DNA from 3 places in the Mesobacillus jeotgali genome. Region 3 is predicted to be linked to each of the others. Evidence: riboswitches for the same ligand, from Rfam matches in the RefSeq annotation. Region 3 holds a riboswitch; each other region holds the start of a gene.
The links. Region 3 has a riboswitch for lysine ahead of FOF60_RS03415 (amidohydrolase). Riboswitches for the same ligand answer to the same signal wherever they lie in the genome.

Region 1 (7,814 bases), 1.5 Mb from region 3:
CAGATGCAACAAGGAAAATAATGAAAAGAGTTCAGCATGGATGCTGAACTCTTTTTTACGATTGATTCCGGTAAATTACGCCTGTTGGGCTTCCTGCTCTGCAAGCTGCTGTCTGTGCTTTGCCGCAGAGTTGACCTGTTCGTCGGCATGGTAAGATGAACGGACAAGAGGACCAGCTTCACAATGGCTGAAGCCTTTTTTGAGCGCGATTTCCCTAAGCTCGGCAAACTCATCAGGATGATAGTATTTTTGGACCTCAAGATGCTTCTTGGATGGCTGCAGGTATTGACCAAGCGTAAGGATGTCCACATTGTTGGCACGCAAATCATCCATTGCTTCAATCAATTCTTCCTTCGTTTCACCCAGTCCAACCATGATGCTGGATTTCGTAGGGATATCCGGCTGCATTTCCTTTGCACGGCGCAAAAACTCCAGAGAACGCTCGTATGTTGCGCGGGCACGGATTCTTGGCGTCAGGCGCTTTACCGTTTCGATGTTATGATTCAGGATATCTGGACGTGCATCCATAAGTGTTTTCAGGTTCTCCTCAACTCCACCCATATCGGAAGGCAATACTTCAATTGAGGTGAACGGATTTTTCTTGCGGATCGCTCTGACAGTCTCAGCAAAAACTGCTGCTCCCCCGTCCTTCAAGTCATCACGGGCGACGGCAGTCACGACCGCGTGCTTCAGGTTCATAAGTTCTACGGAATCCGCTACTCTTTCTGGCTCCTGCCAGTCAAGCTCGGTTGGAAGTCCTGTTTTTACAGCACAAAAACGGCATGCACGCGTACATACATCACCTAGGATCATGAAGGTAGCAGTCCGTCTTACAGCCCAGCACTCGTGGATGTTCGGGCATCTGGCTTCTTCACATACAGTATGTAGATTTTTCTCACGCATCATCTTTTTTAAGCCAGTATAGTTTTCGTTCGTATTTAGCTTTATCTTCAGCCATTCAGGCTTTCTCTGTACCTCTTTTTTGCTCATTATTTTCACTCCATTCCTGCTGCATTACATCAAGAACACCATGTAAAAATCAAGGCCGGTATACAGCTTCTCTGATGTCACTTTAACACAATGAAAAACTCTCGACAAGTACGATAACCTTGCGTTCCTTGCGATTACCATTATTTGATATTTATGAAAAATCCCCATCATCGCAAACTAACAGAAGAAAAGCGGAGGCAGTGTTTTTTGCTTAAGCTGTAATTTATAGGAGCTACATCCTGAAGGGAGGATTACGGTGAAAATCCTTAAAGCAGTCATCGTTCTTTTTTTACTTTCCCCGGTCCTGTTAAATGAAGGTGCAAATGCAGCCGAGCAGGGTCAAGAAGATGTTTACAAAAAAAGAATGGAGCTTTATACAAAAGTTGAAGCGGTCAGCCAGATTCCCTGGTACTATATTGCTGCGGTAGACCAATATGAGCGGAATGTCCGCCAGGCAAGAAAAGATTTACCCAAAGCGGAAGGAGTTGCCGGGGTTTATTTCAAACCCGAAGAGTGGGCAGGACTCCTGAACCCAAATCTTGAAGATGAAAATCCAGTTTCCATACAGTTTTTCAATGGAATTGGTTTCGATGGGAATGGTGATGGCAAAGCAAGTTTAAAGGATGACGAGGACGTACTCCAGGCTTTCGCCCAATACTTGCTTTCATATGGTACAGACCATGAAAACTTAAAAATTGGGCTGTGGAACTACTATAAGCGTGATAAAACGGTTGGGATCATCGTTGGCAAAGCGATGATTTACAAGCACTTTGGGCGTTTAGACCTTGATACTCATGTCTTTCCTATGCCACTAAGGAGCAACCACAGTTACAACAATACCTGGGGCGACGCTCGCGGCTGGGGTGGCAGAAGGATCCATGAAGGAACAGATATTTTTGCCGGCTATGGAGTACCTGTACGCGCGACAGGATATGGCATTGTGGAAATGAAAGGCTGGAACAAGTATGGCGGATGGCGTGTCGGAATCCGCGATATCAATAATACTTACCATTATTTTGCCCACCTGAGCGGCTTCGCCAAGGACCTAAAGGTCGGACAGATCGTCGAACCAGGCACAGTCATTGGAGGTGTCGGAAGCTCGGGCTATGGCCCTCCAGGAACAAGCGGGAAATTCCCACCTCACCTGCATTATGGCATGTACAAGGACAATGGGTATACTGAATGGTCCTTTGACCCATACCCGCATCTAAAATCATGGGCCAGGCAGGAAAGGGCGAGGCTCAAGAAAAAATAAGCATTCAAAAAGGCCAACCATTCCGGTTGGCCTTTCTTTTTTATGAACGGGCTTTCTTGACAGCATACAAAACACTTGCTGCAAGTCCTCCCCAAATAATAACCATACCCACAACCATCATTGCTAATGCGCTAGCATCCATTATTTAGAAACCCCCTTGTCTTGTGGAATTTCATAAAGTGCTGCATCCCACTTCTTTGCTTTTGCGAAAATGAATCCGACTAAAATCGCACCGATTGCGACCAACCAGCCGAAGTAGACGTTGAACATGACCGGATAACCGCCATAGCTCGTTTTAATATCTGTCATGATATTCATGACCATCATGATACCCAGTACTACTGGAGTGATGTATTTCAAAGAAATGACCCACCAGCTTCCAAGGCGGATATCAGAGATGGCATCAGCGTGGTTTTGCAGGTTAGTCAGTTCCTTTGCTACCCATACAATGAAGACTACTTCTACAAGACCAGCAAGAGCGACACCATAGTTATTGATGAATGCATCCGTTGTATCAAGGAAATTCAAGCCGCCCTGTGTAGCGAACAGGATGGAGATCAAAGCAGACAAACCGCCGCCGATTGCCACTGCCTTTGTACGGGAAACATTGAATTTGTCCTGAACACCAGCAACATAAGTCTCTACGATTGAAATCAATGAAGAAAGTCCTGCCAGAGTCAAACTGACGAAGAACAATACTCCGAACGCTGCACTGAATGCAGGCAATTCATTAATGATTTGCGGGAATACCGCAAATGCAAGGATGACACCTTTGCTTACCACTTCATCGATTGGAGCTCCCTGCTGCATGGCCATGAAGCCCAATGCTGCGAATACCCCGATACCAGCCAGCAACTCAAAAGAAGAGTTAGCAAAAGCTGTAATGAATGCGTTGTTTGTAATATCAGATTTCTTAGGAAGATAGCTTGAGTAAGTGATCATGATGGCGAAAGCAATGGATAAAGAGAAGAAAATCTGTCCATATGCCGCAACCCATACTTTACCATTAAAGATCTGGCTCCAGTCTGGTTTGAAGAATGCGTTGACACCATCGATTGCTCCATCCAGAGTTAAAGCGCGAACGACAATCACAAAGAATAAAAGTACAAGTGCAGGAATAAAAATCTTGTTCGCAACTTCGATACCTTTCTTTACTCCCTTGAACAAAATACCAAGAGTGATGACCCATACAATGACCAATGGAAGGAATACACCTGGTACGATACTTCCAACCTGGCCAGCGTCAACTACTTTTAAATAGTCTCCGACAAGGAAAGTCAGCGGATCGTCTCCCCATTGCTTGCTTAGCGAGAAATAAGCGTAAGACATTGCCCATGCGATAATGACTGCATAATAAGTTGAGATGACAAATGAAACAGCAAGCTGCCACCAGCCAATCCACTCGGCACCTTTACGCATCTTGAAGTAGCTTAATGGTGCTGAACCACGGTATTTATGGCCAATTGTGAATTCCAAAATCAAAATTGGAATACCTGCTGTCAAGAGTGCGAATAGGTATGGGAAGAAAAATGCTCCCCCGCCATTCTCATAAGCTACTCCCGGAAAGCGCCAAATATTTCCCAACCCTACTGCCGATCCTACCGCGGCAAGAATAAATCCCGCCCTTGTTCCCCACTGTGGACGATTTTCCATTTTGAATCCCCCTCGCCTTCTAATCACCTGGAAAATATTGATGAATTAGAAAGTTTTATATTTTCAGATTATTTAGTCTAGGAATAGTATAGCTAGTTTTTAATTGCTTGTCAAAATATTATTTTGGTCATAATAAAAATATTCCTAAAAATTTTCCCAACTATACCAATAACCCTATTAATCAGGATTCTATTCCCACTTTCTTGAAAATATGAAAAGGCTGTCTGAATTTCAGACAGCCTTTTCATTATTCTGCAAGATTTTCTTTTAGCACTTCTTCCTGGGTTGTCTTGCTTCCGAAAATGAAAGCAAAAGCAATAAGCAAAATTGCCACAGCTGCAAGTGCACCTAGCGTGCTTCCAGTGAAACCAATGATTAGGAATCCAACAGATGAAATCGCAGCAGAAATCAAAGCGTATGGAAGCTGGGTCATGACATGGTCTAAGTGATGTGAGCCAGCCCCAGTTGATGACAGGATCGTGGTATCGGAAATTGGTGAACAGTGGTCACCAAAAACTGCGCCCGCCAATACAGCTGCCAATGCTGGCAGCATCATAGTGATATCAGCTGCAGCTGCAATATCCCCTGCAATTGGCAGCAGGATGCCGAATGATCCCCATGAAGTTCCTGTTGAGAAAGCCATGATTCCAGCTACTAGGAATAGCAGGAACGGCAGGAATGAAATATTGATATTCGAGCTTTCAACAATACCAGCAAGATACTTGCCGGTTTCAAGTCTGCCAATCAAATCAACAATGACCCATGCGAAGAACAAGATATAAATAGCCGGAAGCATGGATTTAATGCCCTCAACCATTCCTTTTCCAAATACACTGGCATTGACGCCTTTTAATACAACTGCCTGTCTCACAAAGAAAATCAACGCTACAGCAAGGCCAAGCAATCCGCCAGTTACGAGAGACTTAGTAACATCTGTGTTTTCAAAAACCCCGAAAATGGTTACTTCACCTTCAACGGCGCTTGCGCCAGTCCAAAGCATCATGCCAACTGTTCCAGCGACAAGGGCAACAATCGGCCATACAAGGTCTCCAACTGTCCCTTTTGTGCTTGTAGGCAGGTCATCCTTCAGTTCGCCAGGTACAGGCTTGTCCTGTGGAACGACAATTCCTTCCATGATTGCACGTTCTTCATGCTTTTTCATAGGCCCGATTTCGATGTTTCGAAGAGCTACGATAAAGACCATTGATAATGCTGCAAGTGCGTAGAAGTTCATTGGCACAATTTGCATGAATCCTGAGAACGCACTATATTCATTAACACCGTGTGCAGCAAGGATTGTACCGATCAAAGCAATAATGTATGCACCCCAGCTGGAAATTGGTGAGATGACACACATAGGTGCTGAGGTTGAATCAATAATATATGCAAGTTTGGCCCGCGAAACCTTCTGTCGGTCAGTGATCGGACGTGTGATTTGGCCAACTGCCAGAGCATTGAAATAATCATCAATGAAAATAATAACTCCCAAAAATGCGCCGACAAGCTGTGCTCCGACTCTTGTTTTCACACGCTTCATCGCCCATTCGCCAAACGCACGGCTACCGCCAGAAATGGAAATGAACGCAGTGATTGTACCCAATAATAATAAGAAAAGGATGATGTACAAGCTATATGTGTTCAATTCCCCGTCAGCGACAACGATTCCTTTAGCCGCGTCCCACATAATAGCAAATGTTTCTGCGATATTAAATTCAGCCAGCAAAAAAGCAGCTGCGACGATGCCTGTTCCCAATGACAACAGCACTCGCCTTGTGATCACTACCATTAAGATTGCCACTAATGGCGGCAGCAATGAAAAAATTGTGTTTTCCATTCTTTCTTTCTCCTCCTTGTTTTTGACAGGGGGAAACTTTTTACATGAAAAGAGTTTAGTTACTTCCTTTTAAAAAAATACAAAAAAGGGCAACGATAGAGAACATTCTATCGCTGCCCTTAGTAAGCAACTAGTGTCTCCATCACGATCTGTAGCTCCCCATTATGGATATTCCTCCATAATGACAGTGATACTCTTGTTCAAAGTATCCCCAGCAATAAAAAGTGTGACTCACCTTATTATTGCTTCGGCAAAATCCCCTTTGAGCTGTGATCAACGTTGTCATCCTCACACAGCTTACTATTGAATCCTGCGCCTCTACCCCATCGGAATGATGTGGTTTATTATTCAATTGGTTTTATAATATAACAATATCGTTAACTTGACAACTGTTTTTATTCTCCAGGAAGCTGGATGGCTGGTGATGTATCTCCGCCGCCATTGTAGAACTGTGGAACTTTTCCTGGGTAGTAGAAGCTGCCAATTGGAATATTTTCCTGCACAGTCGCAATTTCAGTCGCGAAAGGAATGATGATCTGTACATTTACTTTTACCCTGACCGAAACATTGATCAATGTATTGTTGATTCCATGTTCTTCTGTCTCCCACACAACATCAGCTGTCACATCACCGATGGCGCTGAATTTTACCGGCACCCTTGGCCCCATGTTACCAAGAAGCGCGTTGTTTGTTGCCTGGCCCAATGGTACATAATAAATGATTCCCGCTTCCCTATCCTCCTCATCGGTGACCAGTTCGACATCCGAAAGCATCTCAAGAGAGGTCAGGTTCCCTCTTTCTGCCTCCTTCAGGTTCATTTGCACGATGTTCGTCGTTTCCGCTTTTACCCTGTTGATAATTTCAGTATTGAACTTCACTACAGTGGTCGTGCCGCCATCCACCGGAACGAACTCGATTACTTTATCAATGTCCATCCCATTGGCAATTTTTTTATTGATGGCCTTGTTAATGACCAGGGTGGCAATCTTTCTTGTCTGGGATTCAGCGTAGTTCATCAATGTGGGCTCGAGCCCTTTATCTATAATCCACAATCCTCCTGCTGTTGAAAAGGAAAAAAAGACGAATGTCAGCAGGAATACATACCTGAAAGGCAAGGGCCCTTTCCGAGGCAGCCGCCGGCCGAATTTTGCCAAAACAAATCCCCCCTCTAAAGCTATATGTATGCTTCAAAGGGGGGAACTAGCCTAAAAACTTGTTCTAATACTGCTTGGACTATTCAACTAGCAATATTAAATTAATGATTATTAGCGTATTCATATTTAATGATCGTATCGCAGCTGACAATCATCAGGGATAGATGTGATTGCAAATCTAGATGATACGGTGCAATTTTTTGGCCGTTTTCCTCCAGTACACGGACAACAGGCCGCTCACTCAAGCCGGGATTCTGTTCGGCCACAACTCCCTTGCGTCCATCACTCAGGATGACTGTCAAACCGACCGGATAAATCGCCACAGCCCTCCGGAAGGCGTCGACCACTTTCGGATCAAACAGGCTGCCTGAGCCTGAATAAAGTATTTCAAGTCCTTCATGGGGCAGCATGGCAGGTCTATAAACACGATTAGACGTAACCGCATCAAACACATCAGCCACACCAAGTATTTTACCAAATAAGTGGATTTCATCCTCTTTCAATCCACGGGGATATCCGGCACCATTCAACCGTTCATGATGCTGATATGCACAATGGGCGACTATCAGCGGGACAGTCGGGATATTCCTTAGCAGCTGAAAGCCATCCTCGGCATGAGCCTTAATGACCTGGAACTCTTCCACAGTCAACTTGCCTGGTTTCGCTAAAATGTCCTCAGGCACCTTCATTTTCCCAACATCATGCAAAATTGCTCCCAGTCCAAGCTGTTCCAGTTCCTTTGGGGACAGCTTCATTTCTATTCCAATCGCAAGTGCGTAGAGTGTTACATTCAGAGAATGTGAAAAGATATAGTGGTCATGAATGAATACATCAGAAAGCAGATTTAAGAGCTCCTTGCTGCTGTTCAGCTCATCAAGCAAAGCAACAACCAGTTTCTTGAATTTTCTCGCCGATTTTTCGAGTACGA
Region 2 (7,814 bases), 1.9 Mb from region 3:
GTTAGCGTAATAACCACCCTGCTGATAAACGATCGCAGCAGCAGAACCAGTATTGATAACTGAGTTCGTTGTTTTACCGAAGATGATACCAGGACCACCAGTTGCCATAATGACAGCATCAGCAGCAAATGATTTGATTTCCATTGAAGTCAGGTTCTGTGCTACGACTCCGCGGCACACACCTTCCTCATCCTTAATTATTCCGAGGAATTCCCATCCTTCATACTTTGTGACCAAACCAGCCACTTCATGGCGGCGAACCTGCTCATCCAAAGCGTATAGAAGCTGCTGTCCAGTTGTCGCACCCGCAAATGCTGTACGGTGGTGCTGCGTGCCTCCAAAGCGGCGGAAATCAAGCAGGCCTTCCGGTGTACGGTTGAACATTACACCCATACGGTCAAGAAGGTGAATGATTCCAGGCGCTGCTTCAGCCATCGCTTTAACTGGCGGCTGGTTCGCAAGGAAGTCACCGCCGTAAACTGTATCATCAAAGTGCTCCCATGGAGAGTCACCTTCACCTTTAGTATTTACTGCACCGTTGATTCCGCCCTGTGCACATACAGAGTGGGAACGTTTTACCGGCACAAGAGAAAACAGTTCAACAGGAGTTCCTGTTTCTGCAACTTTTATTGTAGCCATTAAGCCAGCCAAACCGCCGCCGACTACGATCACCTTACCTTTACTCATCGTGACTCACTCCCTTAAATCCATGTCTGTCTTTCATATCCGATTAAAAGTAAATCTTTTTAGCAAATAGTCCTGAAAAAGGCCTTATACAAATGCTAGGATTGCGCGGACACCTACGATGGAAAGCGCAATGAAAACTCCGATAGTGACGTAAGTAGAAATCACTTGAGAACGTGGTGTTACAGTGATTCCCCAGCTCACGAAGAATGACCATAATCCGTTCGCAAAGTGGAAAGTTGTAGAGATGACACCAATTAAATAGAACCAAAGCATGAATGGAGATGAAAGGATCGTCTCCATCATCTGGAAGTTAACTTCTGCACCAAATGCTGCGGCAATACGAGTTTCCCATACATGCCAAGCTACGAAAATCAAAGTAATCACACCTGACACACGCTGAAGCATGAACATCCAGTTTCTGAAATAGCCATATTGGCCTATATTGTTTTTAGCCGTAAAAGCAATATAAAGACCGTAAATTGCATGGAATAATAACGGTAAGAAGATAATGAAAATTTCTAAAAAGTACCTGAAAGGCAATTGCTCCATAAAATGTGCTGCGTTATTGAATGATTCTTCTCCCCCTGTAGCAAAATGGTTGACTACAAGGTGCTGCATAAGGAAAAGACCTACTGGAATGACACCCAGCAAAGAATGCAGCCTCCGCCAATAAAACTCTTGTCTACCTGCCATAAGTATACCCCCCTGAAATTTGGCCGTGATGTCCGGTTTCTCTCCCCAACCCTATTAATCTAACAGATTGATCCAACCTAACATCAAAAAATAAGCATTTCTTACAATTATGTGACATGTCCATTTTACTCCCATCATAATAGAGCGTCAAGAAAACGGATACATAAAAATGCTTATATAAATAAAATTTTTAAAATATATTGATATTGTAAAAATCCCACTTTCTAATTATTCCAACGCGTTAAAGAGTATATTAAAATAATACTATTGCCTGTTGGATATGACTGATAAAATTTTCCCTATCCAATAATTTTTGAATAACGAAGTATCGGGTATGGTATAAACATGGAAAAATCTTATAGAATTTCTTATGCCATGCAAAATTTAACAACTTTTTAATTTTATGAATATGGTTGTTTTCACGGCAAATTGTTTATAATAGAGTGATAGAAAGAGGGGAGAACATGAGTGAAATAACTACTTCAGAGCAAAAAACAGAGAGCGAGCCACTGGCCGTCACTGCGTTTGGATATGAATTGGTCAGGGAAGTCCTCCTGCCGGAATTGCTCGGCAAAGATACACCAGAAATCCTGTATTGGGCCGGAAAACGCCTCGCCCGGAAATATCCTTTATCAACCCTTGACGAAACCTTCCGCTTCTTCCATGATGCCGGCTGGGGTGCATTAACCATTAAAGAAGAATCCCGAAGAGAAATGGTGCTTGAACTTAGCAGCGAGCTAATTTCCTCACGATTGAAAAATAACCCCAATTCCACTTTCCAGCTAGAAGCCGGTTTCATTGCCCAGCAAATGGAACAACAGAAAAAAGTAACAGTCGAAGCCTTCGAACACCCAAATAAAAAATCATCGAAAATCCTGTTTACGGTCAAATGGGATAAGAGTGATCTGATTGAATGATTGAGGAAATCAGCATCACTTTTAACATGATAGGATGGGTTACTGCGCCCGGATTTACCCGGGGCGCAGTAACCCTTTTATTTTTTTAACTAGTAATTGAGTGACCCAGGGTTCAGTCTCAAATTTCCCTTTTATGTTACCCATTTATCTCTCATCCCTAGTTCGGTCACAAGTTCCCCTTTCTTGTGACCGTGAGCTCTCGCTTTTTCCTTTCACGGGCACAAGTTTCACTTTCTTGTGACCGTGAGCTCTCGCTTTTCTCTTTCACGGTCACAAGTTTCACTTTCTTGTGACCGTGAACTCCCGATTTTTCTTTTCACGGGCACAAGTTCCTCTCTTTTGTGACCGTGAACTCCCGTTTTCTCTTTTCACGGTCACAAGTTTCCCTTTCTTGTGACCGGCAGCTCCCGTCTTTTCTTTTCACGGGCACAGGTTTCCCTCCTGCCCCCTTGGTCACCAGGCGGCACTTGGACCTGCACGCCCACCACCCTTGCACCTGGACAAAAAGCTTCCCCAATTTTACAACCAGGAAAGCTTCTTAACCGACTCTCTTAATTCGTCTTAACTGCTTCGGAGTATAGCTCAAATGCTTCATGCAATGATTCTACTGCGTTTACCATTTGTTTTTCATCAACTACAGTAGAGACTTTGATTTCGGATGTGCTTACCATCTTTACCTGGATTCCGTGTCCTTCAAGGACTTCGAACATTTTGGCAGCTACACCAGGGTTTGAAACCATTCCCGAACCTACAATCGACACCTTTGCAAGGCCGGTTTCGGATTCCACCGCCTGATAGTTCAATGCTTCTTTATTTCTTTCCAATACGTCCAGTGCCTCCGGGAGGTCGTTACTCTTAATGGAGAACGAGATATTCGCTAATCCCGCTTCTGTACGGCTCTGGACAATGATGTCGACATTGATGTGGTTCTGTGCCAGTGTTGTGAATATAGTTGAAAGTCCTTTTAATGAAGTGCTAACTCCTAGGACTGATACTCTCGTGATTTGGTCTTCAAACGCTACTCCGCGTACGATTAAATTCTGTTCCATTTCATTCTCCTCCTCGATGATCGTGCCTCTTTCTTTTTCCATGCTGGATCTTACTTCAAGCGGCAATCCATAGTTTTTCGCGAATTCCACCGCACGCGGGTGCAGCACGCCTGCCCCCAGATTGGCCAGCTCTAACATTTCATCATAGGAAACGCTAAGCAATTTCCTCGCGCTCTTCACATATCTTGGATCGGTCGTGAACACACCGGTCACATCGGTATAGATATCGCATTTATCAGCCTTCAGAGCCGCCGCAAGGGCTACTGCCGTGGTATCTGAGCCGCCGCGGCCAAGTGTGGTGATTTCACCATCATCCGTAACTCCCTGGAATCCCGCGACAATGACAACCTTGCCACTCTCTAAATCTCTGGCAATCCTGTCGGTCTCGATATCAACAATCCTGGCGTTCCCATGGACAGGTTCAGTTTTGATCCCTGCCTGCCAGCCTGTATAGGAAACCGCATCAATGCCATTTTGCGCTAATGCCATTGAAAAAAGTGCGATCGTAATTTGCTCACCTGTTGTCAACAGCATATCCATCTCTCTTTTTGATGGCGCGCTGGAAATATCATTCGCCATGTCGACAAGATGGTCTGTCGTCTTGCCCATTGCTGATACAACAACGACCACATTATTGCCGTTCTGCAGTTCTTCCGCTGTCCTGCTGGCAGCGTTCCTGATCCTTTCGACATTGCCAACCGATGTTCCGCCAAATTTCTGTACAATCAATCCCATAAGTTTCCCCTACCTTTTCATTCTGTATTTTTGCCTCTAATAGAGTTTCATGGCCAAGCCGCATATGTATTTTTCCCGATCCTTCTTTAAAAAAGTTCCAGAAAACAGAAAAAGCAATGGAAGTGGCTCCCATTGCTTGATAAACGTGTATATACGCTGCAACATGAGATAGCACTCCAAGATGGCAATCTTGACAATCCAGCGTTTATTCAACGAAGGACCAGCGAGAAAATCGATAGGCATTTCCCCACTTCGGCGAACATCCCCTTTCAAAGTCCATCCTCGAATCCTACAATTCTCCTGACTTTTACTCTTGAAGCTCGCACCTCTATCTTCACTTTAATGCTCTAAAGTGATAGCTATATGAAATTTTTCTCATTATAGCATACCTAAAAATAGAATGCTACCTTAATCCTGTAATTTCTGAAATAGCTCCTCTGCCACATTTGCCGGCAGGCCGGCAGCGTTCAACTCTTCCACAGAGGCGTCCCTCATTTTTTTCACCGAACCGAAATGCTTCAACAGGGCCTTCTTGCGCTTTTCGCCAATGCCTGGAATATCATCGAGGAGTGACTGAAAAGCGCTTTTGCCTCTTAGCTGGCGGTGGAAGGTAATCGCGAACCGGTGGACCTCATCCTGGATTCTTTGCAGCAGGTAAAACTCCTGGCTGTTACGCTCCAGTTCGATCACCTGCAGCGGATTACCGTAAAGCAGCTGGGAGGTCCTGTGCTTGTCATCCTTCGCCAGACCGGCAATCGGGATATCAAGTCCCAATTCATTTTCAAGTACATCACGCGCGGACTCGATATGTCCTTTTCCGCCATCGATGATGATCAAATCCGGCAGCGGCAATCCCTCTTTCAGGACACGTGTATACCTGCGCCTGACAACTTCCCTCATGGATTCATAGTCATCCGGACCTTTGACTGATTTAATTTTATATTTGCGGTATTCCCTTTTTTCAGGCTTGCCGTCGATAAAAACAATCATCGCTGATACCGGATCGGTTCCCTGAATGTTCGAGTTATCGAAGGACTCAATCCGATGAGGGGTGTAAATGCCCATTTGCTTGCCAAGGTTTTCAACAGCCTTGATGGTCCGTTCCTCATCACGCTCGATTAGTGAAAACTTTTCTTTCAGGGCGATACCCGCGTTCTTGGACGCCAGGTGGACTAGTTCCTTCTTCTTCCCGCGCTGCGGCTTTAGGACTTTCACTTCAAGCAGACCCTCTGCCAATTCCAGGTCCACTCCCTCAGGTACCAGTACTTCCTTCGGCTTGAAATGCTCATTTTTCGAATAAAATTGCCCCAGGTATGTGAGGATATCTTCTTCAGGTTCATTGTGGATCGGAAACATTGAAACTTCCCGTTCAATCAACTTTCCCTGACGGATAAAGAAGACCTGAACACACATCCAGCCCTTGTCGACCGCATAGCCGAATACATCGCGGTCGGTAAAGTCCGTCGTCGTCATCTTCTGCTTTTCCATCGTTGCCTCTATATGGGCGATCTTGTCGCGAAATTCCTTCGCTCGTTCAAAATCCAATTCCTCGGCAGCTGCAGCCATTTTAGCCGTCAAATCTTCCTTGATTTCCTTATAGCCCCCATTGAGGAAGCGAGTGATTTCATCCGTAATCTGCTTATACTCGTCCCTGCTGATGTCCTTGACGCAGGGTGCTAGACATTGGCCCATATGGTAATAGAGGCAGACGCGGTCTGGCAGCGTCGAGCACTTTCGGAGCGGATAAATCCTGTCCAGCAGTTTTTTTGTCTCGTTGGCCGCCTGTACATTTGGATATGGCCCAAAGTATTTGCCGCTGTCCTTCTTTACTTTTCTCGTAATGATCAGCTTTGGATGCCGTTCCGCAGTCAGCTTGATGAACGGGTATGATTTATCATCCTTGAGCATGATATTGTATTTCGGGTCATATTTTTTGATCAAATTGATTTCGAGAAGCAGCGCTTCCATATCAGAGGAGGTGACGATATACTCAAAATCCTCAATTTCATTGACCAGTCGAAGAGTTTTACCGTCATGCGATCCTGTAAAATAAGAACGGACCCTGTTCTTCAATACTTTGGCTTTCCCTACATAAATGATGGTCCCCTGCCTGTCCTTCATCAAATAACAACCTGGCTGAGCAGGGAGAAGAGCAAGCTTATTCCTGATCTGTTCATTCATGCCGTTCACCTCCTGTTACGGTGTCCATTTATATAAAATAATCTTATGATAGACTGGGTCAAAAATTTTACCCGAAGCAAAAGATTCTACCTTCTCGAGCTTCCCGTCAGGATCAAAACCCTGCGACCGGAAACCGTCGACAACACTGTTGGTTAGATAAACCGTCTTTCCTTTATATAACCCCTGGTCATGGAGGAAATTCCTATAGGTGTAAATTCTCTTATGCGGGTAAGACATTTCGAGATACTGAAGCACCCTTGTTTCTTCCCATGTATACAAAACAAAGTCCTCTTGCTGCTCCTCCAAATAATCCGCAAGCTGATAGACTGCCGGCTCGTTTACAGCCTGTTTCTGTATATAACCAGAAGAAATAATTGCCTGGGCAATGATTACTGCAACTACTAACGGGCTCGCATACATCTCTGCCCTTTTTTTAAAAAAGACAATAAGGCCGAGAAACACCAGCAATAGCGCCAGCGGCAGTATATGCCTCGGCTTATCGATATTCTGGGCAAAAAGTGCCCAGACAGCATAAGCGAGGAGCAGCAATACGCCGAGATAAACGCTGTTTTCCTTTAAAACTTTCCTTTTAGATGCCTGCAAAAAAATAACTATGCCAATAACTATATATAATACCATCAAAACAGTTGTTCGTGAAAAGATTCCCCACCATAAAATGTTGGTAAACAGGAATGCTTTCAACCTTGCCCAAAAAGACAGTTCATTTGACGCTGAGGTGCCGCCCCATTCCTGAAAATGCCCGCCAGTGAAACCAAAAGCAAGCTCCAGGAAATTAGAGAGGCCGCCTTCAGAAACAATCAGACCAGCAACCCAGATCAACTGAAACAATCCAGCGAGGACCACGTATTTGATAACGCCGCCCAAGGCAAGCTCCCGTTTTTTCCATTTCCTGTACAGCAGATAAATGAGCCCGATTCCCATCGGAATATAGCTCAGCCTGATTCCCAACAGGACACTGAACAAAATCAGGGGAAGCAGCATCCATTTGCCTGCTGGCCTGGACTCTGTGGCCGCGATACTCCAGAAAAACCACCAAAAAGCTGCAAGAGCGGCACCCTCCGACATTGGCTGGTTCACGATGATCAATGGATAACTGGCAGTATAAATGGCAGCTGCAATGAGGAAGGCATTCGTCCTGCTCAAAATTTTAGATGCAAGAAAATACACCGGCAGGATGGAGCTGGCATACACTAAGACATTAAATAAAACCAGTGCCTGATTTGGATAATCTACAAAAAACTTCAGCAGCATACCGCCCAAAATAAAATACGGATATCCGGGAAAATGCGGCTGCATCGCACGAAGATCATATCTGTCCATCGCCAGGGTAAAATCAACTTGATCCCATGAAGCGACGAAGGGATTAAGTGAGTTCAACTGGACGGCGAAAATGTAAAGGACCGCAAGCGAACTCAATCCAAGAATGATTATTCTGTTCAGTTTTTCTAAATTCATTATTTTACACCAACTAACTTCCACAGGGGGCATTTTTACGTATGAAAAAAGTACAAGGAAATTCCCTGTACTTTTC
Region 3 (7,814 bases):
ATCATCTGGCGCCAAACATCTGATCTAGCGAAACCGCCTGTAGCCTGAATCCTTGTAACCGGGCTTTCCATTGCTTCGGTAAGCGCTAAAAAGACTGTGTACAGGTTGAAAATGACACCTTCTAAAGCGGCACGAATCATATGCTCTTTTTTATGGGACATCGTCAATCCGAAAAAGGAACCGCGGACATCAGGATTCCATAATGGAGCACGCTCACCCGCAAGGTATGGGTGGAATAACAAACCTTCCGCTCCCGGTCTTACGCGCTCAGCGATTTTCGTTAAAACATTGTAAGGGTCGATTCCCAAACGCTTTGCCGTCTCGACCTCGGATGCTGCGAATTCATCGCGGATCCAGCGAAGGACCATCCCGCCATTATTGACAGGGCCGCCGATTACCCAGTGATTTTCCGTCAGGGCGTAGCAAAAAATGCGTCCTTTTTCATCGGTTTGCGGCTCGTCGATGATTGTGCGGATCGCACCGCTTGTCCCAATCGTAACCGCAATTTCCCCTTTTCCAATCGCATTGACACCGAGGTTGGAAAGAACGCCGTCACTTGCGCCGATGACGAAAGGAGTTTTATGGTCAATTCCGATTTGCTTTGCTAATTCAGGATTGCAATCCGTGAACGTTTTTGTTGTCGGTACAAGCTCGGATAATTGAGTTTTTGCGATTCCCGCAATTTGCAGAGCCTCTTCATCCCATTCCAGCTTTTTAAGGTTCATCATCCCCATCGCTGACGCCAGCGAGTGGTCCACGACATACTGGTCAAAGAACTTTTTAAAGACAAACTCCTTGATGCCAATGTATTTTTTCGCTTTCGCAGCAATTTCAGGCCGCTCGTTCACAATCCAGGCGATCTTGCTTAAAGGAGACATCGGATGGATCGGTGTTCCAGTGCGCTTGTATATTTCGTGTCCATTTAATTCTGTTTTAATTTTATGCGCCCAAGCTTCACTGCGGTTATCCGCCCATGTGATGCAAGGTGTAAGAGGCTCATCATTTTCATCAATGGCAATGACGCTATGCATCGCGCTGCTGAATGAAATGAATGCCAGCTTTTTGTGCTGATTGTGTTTCATGATTTTCGTGACGGCAGTCAGGACCGCCATATAAATTTCTTCAGGATCTTGCTCGGCTGTGGAAATATCCGGTGTATAAAGCGGGTAGCCAATGTTCTCCTGCTGGATGACTTCACCCTTCTCGCTGAAAAGCACAGCCTTGGTACTAGTTGTACCAATGTCGACCCCTAGCATATATTCAGTCACTTTTCTCCACTCCCTTGGAAAGCGTTTGTTGCGATATCCAAAGGTCGTCTACTTTACCTTGAACATCATCAAAATTTTGGTGTAAGGATTTAATCATCAGGTCGCGATTCTTCGTTTTGATGGCTTCAATATAAAGCTCATGATTTTCGATGATGCGGTCGAAGTCCTCGTATTTTTCTTCGATTCTTGCCCGCATCGATAACAAGATGAAAGCTTCCATCACAGGCTTCGTGTTATCCCAGATCATTCTGATGTAGGAATGGTCGATAGCCCGGATGATCGTTTCATGGAAAAGTACATCCTGCAGGCTGAATTCGTCGGCATCTCTGTACTTGATGGCGATTTTCATCATTTCGAGAATTTTGCTCAATTCAACTACTAGGTTGGTTGTATCTATTTTGATAAGTCGTTCAAAAACGAATGATTCAATCAATAAGCGGACATCGTAAATCTCTTCGATATCTTTTTCTGTGAGGCCGATGACCACGGCACCCATTCTTTCCAGGCGGATCAGGTTTTCTGCTGAGAGAATTTTAAGCGCTTCACGAATGGGTGAGCGACTCACGTTAAAATCTGCTGCCAGTTTATTTTCCGATAGGATGGCACCGCTTTCAATTAGTCCCGAAATGATTTGCATCCGCAGTTCACTCGCAACACGGTCACCAGTAGAGGCCTTAGAAAGCCATTTTTGGGGATAAAGAAATTCGCTTTTTTTCGTCATTTCCTCACCTTCCTAGTTAATCAAGTATACTTGTATACAAGTATTATAAAACGAATCTTAAAAATTGCAAGCGTTTTCTATGATGATTATTTTGGCAAATTCTTTTGTAGTTATTCGGGGATGGGGGGATTTTACTGGTGGGAGGAAGTGAAGTATAGGAGGAGTATGTGCCCGTGAAAGAGGAAATCGAGAGAGCACGGTCACAAGAAGGTTGAACTTGTGCCCGTGAAAAAGGAAATCGAGAGAGCACGGTCACAAGAAGGGTGAGCTAGTGCCCGTGAAAGAGGAAATCGAGAGAGCACGGTCACAAGAAGGGTGAGCTAGAGTCAAGTCCTGGTTATTGTGTAAAATCAACGGCAAATGTTCTCAACCAAACCCTTTCATTTTTTTGCGAAGCTTCCATGGTTTCTTTTCTTCATCTCCGGGTAGGGATGTCAAATGGTTTTCAATTTGATATCCCTTCCCGGAGATGTAATCATCCATGATGGAAGTGGAGCTGAAAATGCGCTAATATACCCGACCCATTAAAGATTTCCTCTTTGTGTAGTCTGACACATGGTAATGCATCAGAACGGCACCAACCAAACGGTACGCAGATTGGGAATTAGGGAAAATACGGATCACTCTTTCCCTCCTGCGAACCTCCTGGTTCAGCCGTTCCAATGAGTTGGTGCTTCGGATATGGATACGAATGTTTTCAGGAAAATTCATATATTGTATGGTATCTTCGAAACCTTCATCCAAGATGGCAAGCGCTTTTCCAAACCTTGCCTCATTACTAAAACGGTTCATCAATTCATCTTTGAACCGGCGTACGTCATCAATCGTAACTGCTTCAAATACTCGCTTTATCATCATGCGGATTTCAGCTGAATCCTTTTTGGGCAACTTTTCAATGATATTTCGTTTGAAATGGACATTGCATCTTTGCCAGGCAGCGCCTATAAATTCACGTTGGATGGCTTTCTGCAGTCCTTGGTGGGCATCTGAAATTATAAGTTTGGGTGATTGGAGGCCGCGTGATTTAAGCTGTTGGAAAAAACGGCTCCAGCTTTCAAAACTTTCCGCATGGTCAACACTTAGGCCAAGGATTTCACGTGTATGATTCTCTGTAATGGCTGTCGTAATATAAACAGCTTTAGATACGACTCGATTGTGCTCACGCACCTTTATATACATGGCATCTGCGAAAACGTAAGGGTAGTAGGTAGTATTTAATGGTCGTCCAGCCCATTCATTCACAATAGGATCAAGCTTCTGTGTAAGGGATGAAACAAAGGACTTGGACACATTCTTACCACAGAGTTGTTCCACGATGTTGGTCACTTTCCGCGTCGAAACACCATTGACAACCATCTCCAACATGGAAAGGACCAGGGCCTGATCACACCGGGCATACTTTTCGAAAACGGTGGTTGAGAATTCGCCATTACGCGTCCGTGGAACCTTTAGGGCTATATTTCCGATACTCATCAACAGTTCTCGTTCATAGTAACCGTTCCGGTAGTCACGGCGTTCGACAGCACGTTCATAAGGGGCAGCCTTTAAATAGTCGTCTCTTTCCTTTTCCATAAACTCATTTAATACCAACACAACGGCTGATTTAATGACCATATCAAGGTTGGAATTTACAATGGCTTCTTTTAAAACATCAACATTCAGGTTAAACTGTACTTGAGTCATTTATATTCCTCTTTTCACTTGTTTATCGTGGTTGAAAACAGTGTTGCCAAGAGTGAATAAAATGACTCTTTCTTTTTACACAATTATACGGACTTAATCTGAGCTAGTGCCCGTGAAAGAGGAAATCGATAGAGCACGGTCACAAGAAGGGTGACCTAGTGCCCGTGAAAGAGGAAATCGATAGAGCACGGTCACAAGAAGGGTGAACTAGTGCCCGTGAAAAAGGAAATCGAGAGAGCACGGTCACAAGAAGGGTGAACTAGTGCCCGTGAAAGAGGAAATTTAGAGAACACGGTCACAAGAAGGGTGAACTAGTGCCCGTGAAAGAGGAAATCGAGAGAGCACGGTCACAAGAAGGGTGGACTTGTGCCCGTGAAAAAGGAAATTTAGAGAGCACGGTCACAAGAAGGGTGAACTAGTGCCCGTGAAAAAGGAAATCCCAAGAGCACGGTCACAAAAGATTGGAGCATGAAAAAAAGAGGAGGAATCCCCCTCTTCTTCACATCTTATTACTCGTAAAAAGTAGAGCTGCCCTCCCCTTGAACGAGAAAATTGTGCTTCAAGACTCTTCGGATGGTTTTTGGGGAAAAGATTCCATTCACCCATTCATAAATTATTGATGTGGTTACCTTTTGTTCTGGGAAGAGCAATTGATAGGTTACAATCGTCCGCAAGACAGCAGAATCAATTGTTTCCTTAGAATTACAATGACTACAGTAGAAGTTATAACGGTTGTAACTCTCCATCAACTCCCCGCACTCTCTACAAACAACCCCCTTCCTCAACATACTAAAATCATAACTCGACACTCTTGAGTAAGGTGATTTCTTAATATGCAGGGACAATAGGGCTTCAGCTAATTTGGTATGTTTGGTATTCAGCTTAGATGAGACTCGATTCATATTTTTCATAAAGCGATTCAACTGGTTTGGTAAAATAATGGGTGATTTTAATGGTGCCTGCAGAAGGGCGAATTCAGGGTTAATGAACACGAGGTGAGGATCAAGAGGAATGTAGAAGCCAAGTTCCTTAAGCAGTTGTTTTAATAGTGATTCAGCGCGACTTAGTTGGTGGAGAGGGTTTTTGATTTCTTTGCCGGCGGCAGTCTTAAATTTGTCTCCGTCGAGATAATAGTCTCCTTCAAGATTTTTCACTTCAAAAAGGTGTAGCCGGTCCTGGGTGATCACGAAGGAGTCGATTTGAAAAAGGGTGCCATTCACTTCCAGCAGCAGGTCGTTGATAATGATACTCTCAACTTGGTAACCCTTAAACCAGTGGTCGAATTGCACTTCACCTTCATAGCCTTTTTCCAGTGTTCGCAGGTTTTGCGCATCTTTCTCTTCCAGTTCCATTCTTGGTTTCAGGGCTTGCAACAATTGTAATTCTTCTGGTTTCGTTCTTTCTTTTAATATCATATTCCACTTCCTTTCTTCTTTATTTTAAAAAATGCCCGGAAGAAAAACTGTGAACATTTTCCAACATTTTAGAATCTTGATTTAACTAAAACATTCTGATAGTATTAACCTAATTTCATAAGATCTTATCAGATCGGTGAGGTAGAGGAGCGAATAACAAGAGTAATCCATCGGAGTATGACATCGTTGATGGTGGATGAAAGGGTTGTTTGCCGAAGCGTGGCCAGGGTCAAACTGGTTACTGCTGGGATGCTTCCTAAATAAGGAGCAGACTGTCATGCTTGTTTTTGTGCATGGAGAACTACTGATCGAAATGGAGGATAACGTATATTGTAAAAAGCAATGATAGGTTATTTTCTATCATTGCTTTTTGGCATGCTAGAGCTTTCTGCTATCCCCTTCAATCAAACTCCTTTTGCATACGTCCGTATGCGCACTTCGAACATTTTTCAAGCATGATCTGTCTCACTTTTAACCAAAGGAGAGAATCATCTTGAGAACCATCTACACTAACGGAACGATCTACACATTCAATTCACGCAAACCTATTGTTCAGGCGGTCGTCATCGAACATGGCCGTTTCATCGATATGGGAACTTCAGCTGATATGGTGCTGCAATGGGGCAGCAACGCGCAAATCATCGACCTGGAGGGAAAGACTGCTACTCCAGGCTTGATTGACAGCCACCTTCACTTATCCATCATGGCCGACAGTTTCATAAATTTGGATTTTGTCGGAGTCACTTCCAAGCACCACATGCTCGCTAAAATTCAGGAAAAAGCCAGTCAGCTTAAGCCTGGTGAATGGATTGTCGGCAGCAGCTGGGATGAGAACCTTTTTACCGATGGAGGCATTCCGACGATTGCAGAGCTGGATTATGTTGCTCCAGCAAACCCGTTGTTTTTAACAAGGACGTGCTTGCACGCGACGCTGGTTAACAGCAAGGCGCTGGAAGTTAGTGGCTATCATCCGTCGGTTTCGGTTCCGGATGGCGGAACAGTAGTCCTCGATGAAATAACAAAACAGCCGACCGGCCTGTTTCTCGAGTCAGCGGCGAATCTGGTTAGGGCCTACATCCCTGAGCGCTCGTACGACGACTGGAAAAACGCGATGCGCGAGACAATGCATTTTGCGATGAGCAAGGGGCTGACGAGCGTCCATACGAATGACCCGCTCTATCTTGGCGGCCTTGAAATGACATGGAATATTTTCAATGAGCTGCTGAACGGGGAACAGGTGGGCTTGCGCAGTAACCTGCTGATTAACCATGAGTTTTTACCAAACCTAAAAGAAGCAGGAATGTACACGGGCTATGGCAATGATACTTTGAACATCGGCGCTGTTAAAATTTTTGCTGACGGAGCGTTCGGAAGAAGGACTGCGCTGCTCTCAGAGGAATATAGCGACGCACCGGGCCATTACGGTGATGCGATGTATGACCAGGAGCAGATGTACGAAATCGTCCGTGGTGCAAGAGAATTGGACATGCCGATTGCGGTGCATACAATTGGCGACAAAGCTCTCGAAAATATGCTGGACGTGCTCGACCAATTCCCTGCAGCGGCGTATCGCGACAGGTTGATCCATGCACAGGTTTTACGGGAGGAACTGATTCCTCGCCTGAAATCCCCAAGCCGGATTGCCGATATCCAGCCGCGCTTTATCGCGAGTGATTTCCCATGGGTGCAGGAGCGCCTTGGCGAAAAGCGGATCAAGCTATCGTACGCATGGAAAACGCTGATGGAGGCTGGTGTCATTTGCGCTGGCGGCTCAGACTCTCCGGTTGAGCCGGTGGATCCAATCCTCGGAATCCACGCAGCCGTGACACGCAAAAAGCCGGGTGAAAAACATGAAGGCTATGTGCCAGAACAGAAGCTGTCGATGGTGGAGGCATTCCGCCTGTTCACCGAGCTGGGTGCGTATCCAACAAACGAAGAGACGATAAAAGGGACGATTGCACGCGGCAAACTTGCCGATATGACGGTTTTCTCCGCCAATCCATTTGAAATGGCAGATCCGGATGAACTTTTAGCGATGGACATCGAAATGACGATCATCGGCGGGGAGATTAAGTATCGGAAGAACTAAAAGGGCGGTATTCAAAAGGAGGCTGTTTTCGCAGCTTTTCAAACACCGGATATATGGAAATATCGGGCCGAACACCGCATTCTTGCAGGTTTTTTTCGAACGGGCATTCCTAGAGGTTACGGCTCTTTTCGAAGATGCTTCCAGGGTGTTAAAGCAACAAAGACGGCCTAGCTAAAAAAAGATCAACGAACAGCAGAGGGGAGACAGCATGGATCAAGTGTTATCAAGTTTATCAGCATTTTTATGGGGATTGCCGTTAATCCTCACAATGGTTTTTGTCGGGATTTATTTTACAATCGGAAGCGGCTTCTTTCAGTTCAGGCATTTGCCGCATATCCTGAAGGCAACCTTCAGCAGCATGTTTAAAAAGGAGAAAACAGAGGATGGGAAGAAAGGGGTCATCTCATCCTTTGAGGCGGTGTCGACTGCGATCGGAGGATCCGTTGGTGTCGCAAATATCGGAGGTGTAGCGACAGCCATTGCGGTAGGTGGACCAGGTGCCATCTTTTGGATGTGGATCACCGCCCTGCTTGGGATGATCATCAAGACGGTCGAGGTTACCCTCTCGGTTTATTACCGAAGCACGGATGAAAATGGCGACCCATACGGCGGGCCGACTTATTATATGGAAAGAGGGC

Region 1: linked by a shared signal. The riboswitch ahead of FOF60_RS20755 (Na+/H+ antiporter NhaC family protein) and the one ahead of FOF60_RS03415 (amidohydrolase) in region 3 are both predicted to bind lysine.
Region 2: linked by a shared signal. The riboswitch ahead of FOF60_RS18300 (aspartate kinase) and the one ahead of FOF60_RS03415 (amidohydrolase) in region 3 are both predicted to bind lysine.

Annotation. Positions count from the first base shown of each region.
Region 1 is NZ_CP109811.1:4,037,927-4,045,740, forward strand. It holds gene FOF60_RS20730 (YhcN/YlaJ family sporulation lipoprotein) at 1-21, shown strand, start outside; gene lipA (lipoyl synthase) at 76-990, opposite strand; gene FOF60_RS20740 (M23 family metallopeptidase) at 1,295-2,245, shown strand; gene FOF60_RS20745 (methionine/alanine import family NSS transporter small subunit) at 2,286-2,387, opposite strand; gene FOF60_RS20750 (sodium-dependent transporter) at 2,387-3,898, opposite strand; gene FOF60_RS20755 (Na+/H+ antiporter NhaC family protein) at 4,146-5,732, opposite strand; lysine riboswitch at 5,877-6,061, opposite strand; gene yunB (sporulation protein YunB) at 6,128-6,886, opposite strand; gene FOF60_RS20765 (HD-GYP domain-containing protein) at 6,988-7,814, opposite strand, start outside.
Region 2 is NZ_CP109811.1:3,558,683-3,566,496, forward strand. It holds gene sdhA (succinate dehydrogenase flavoprotein subunit) at 1-687, opposite strand, end outside; gene FOF60_RS18290 (succinate dehydrogenase cytochrome b558 subunit) at 772-1,380, opposite strand; gene FOF60_RS18295 (YslB family protein) at 1,845-2,297, shown strand; gene FOF60_RS18300 (aspartate kinase) at 2,849-4,081, opposite strand; lysine riboswitch at 4,243-4,420, opposite strand; gene uvrC (excinuclease ABC subunit UvrC) at 4,490-6,262, opposite strand; gene FOF60_RS18310 (glycosyltransferase family protein) at 6,278-7,738, opposite strand.
Region 3 is NZ_CP109811.1:667,988-675,801, forward strand. It holds gene gntK (gluconokinase) at 1-1,268, opposite strand, end outside; gene FOF60_RS03400 (GntR family transcriptional regulator) at 1,261-1,989, opposite strand; gene FOF60_RS03405 (IS256 family transposase) at 2,497-3,672, opposite strand; gene FOF60_RS03410 (nuclease-related domain-containing protein) at 4,182-5,087, opposite strand; lysine riboswitch at 5,222-5,399, shown strand; gene FOF60_RS03415 (amidohydrolase) at 5,578-7,176, shown strand; gene FOF60_RS03420 (alanine/glycine:cation symporter family protein) at 7,385-7,814, shown strand, end outside.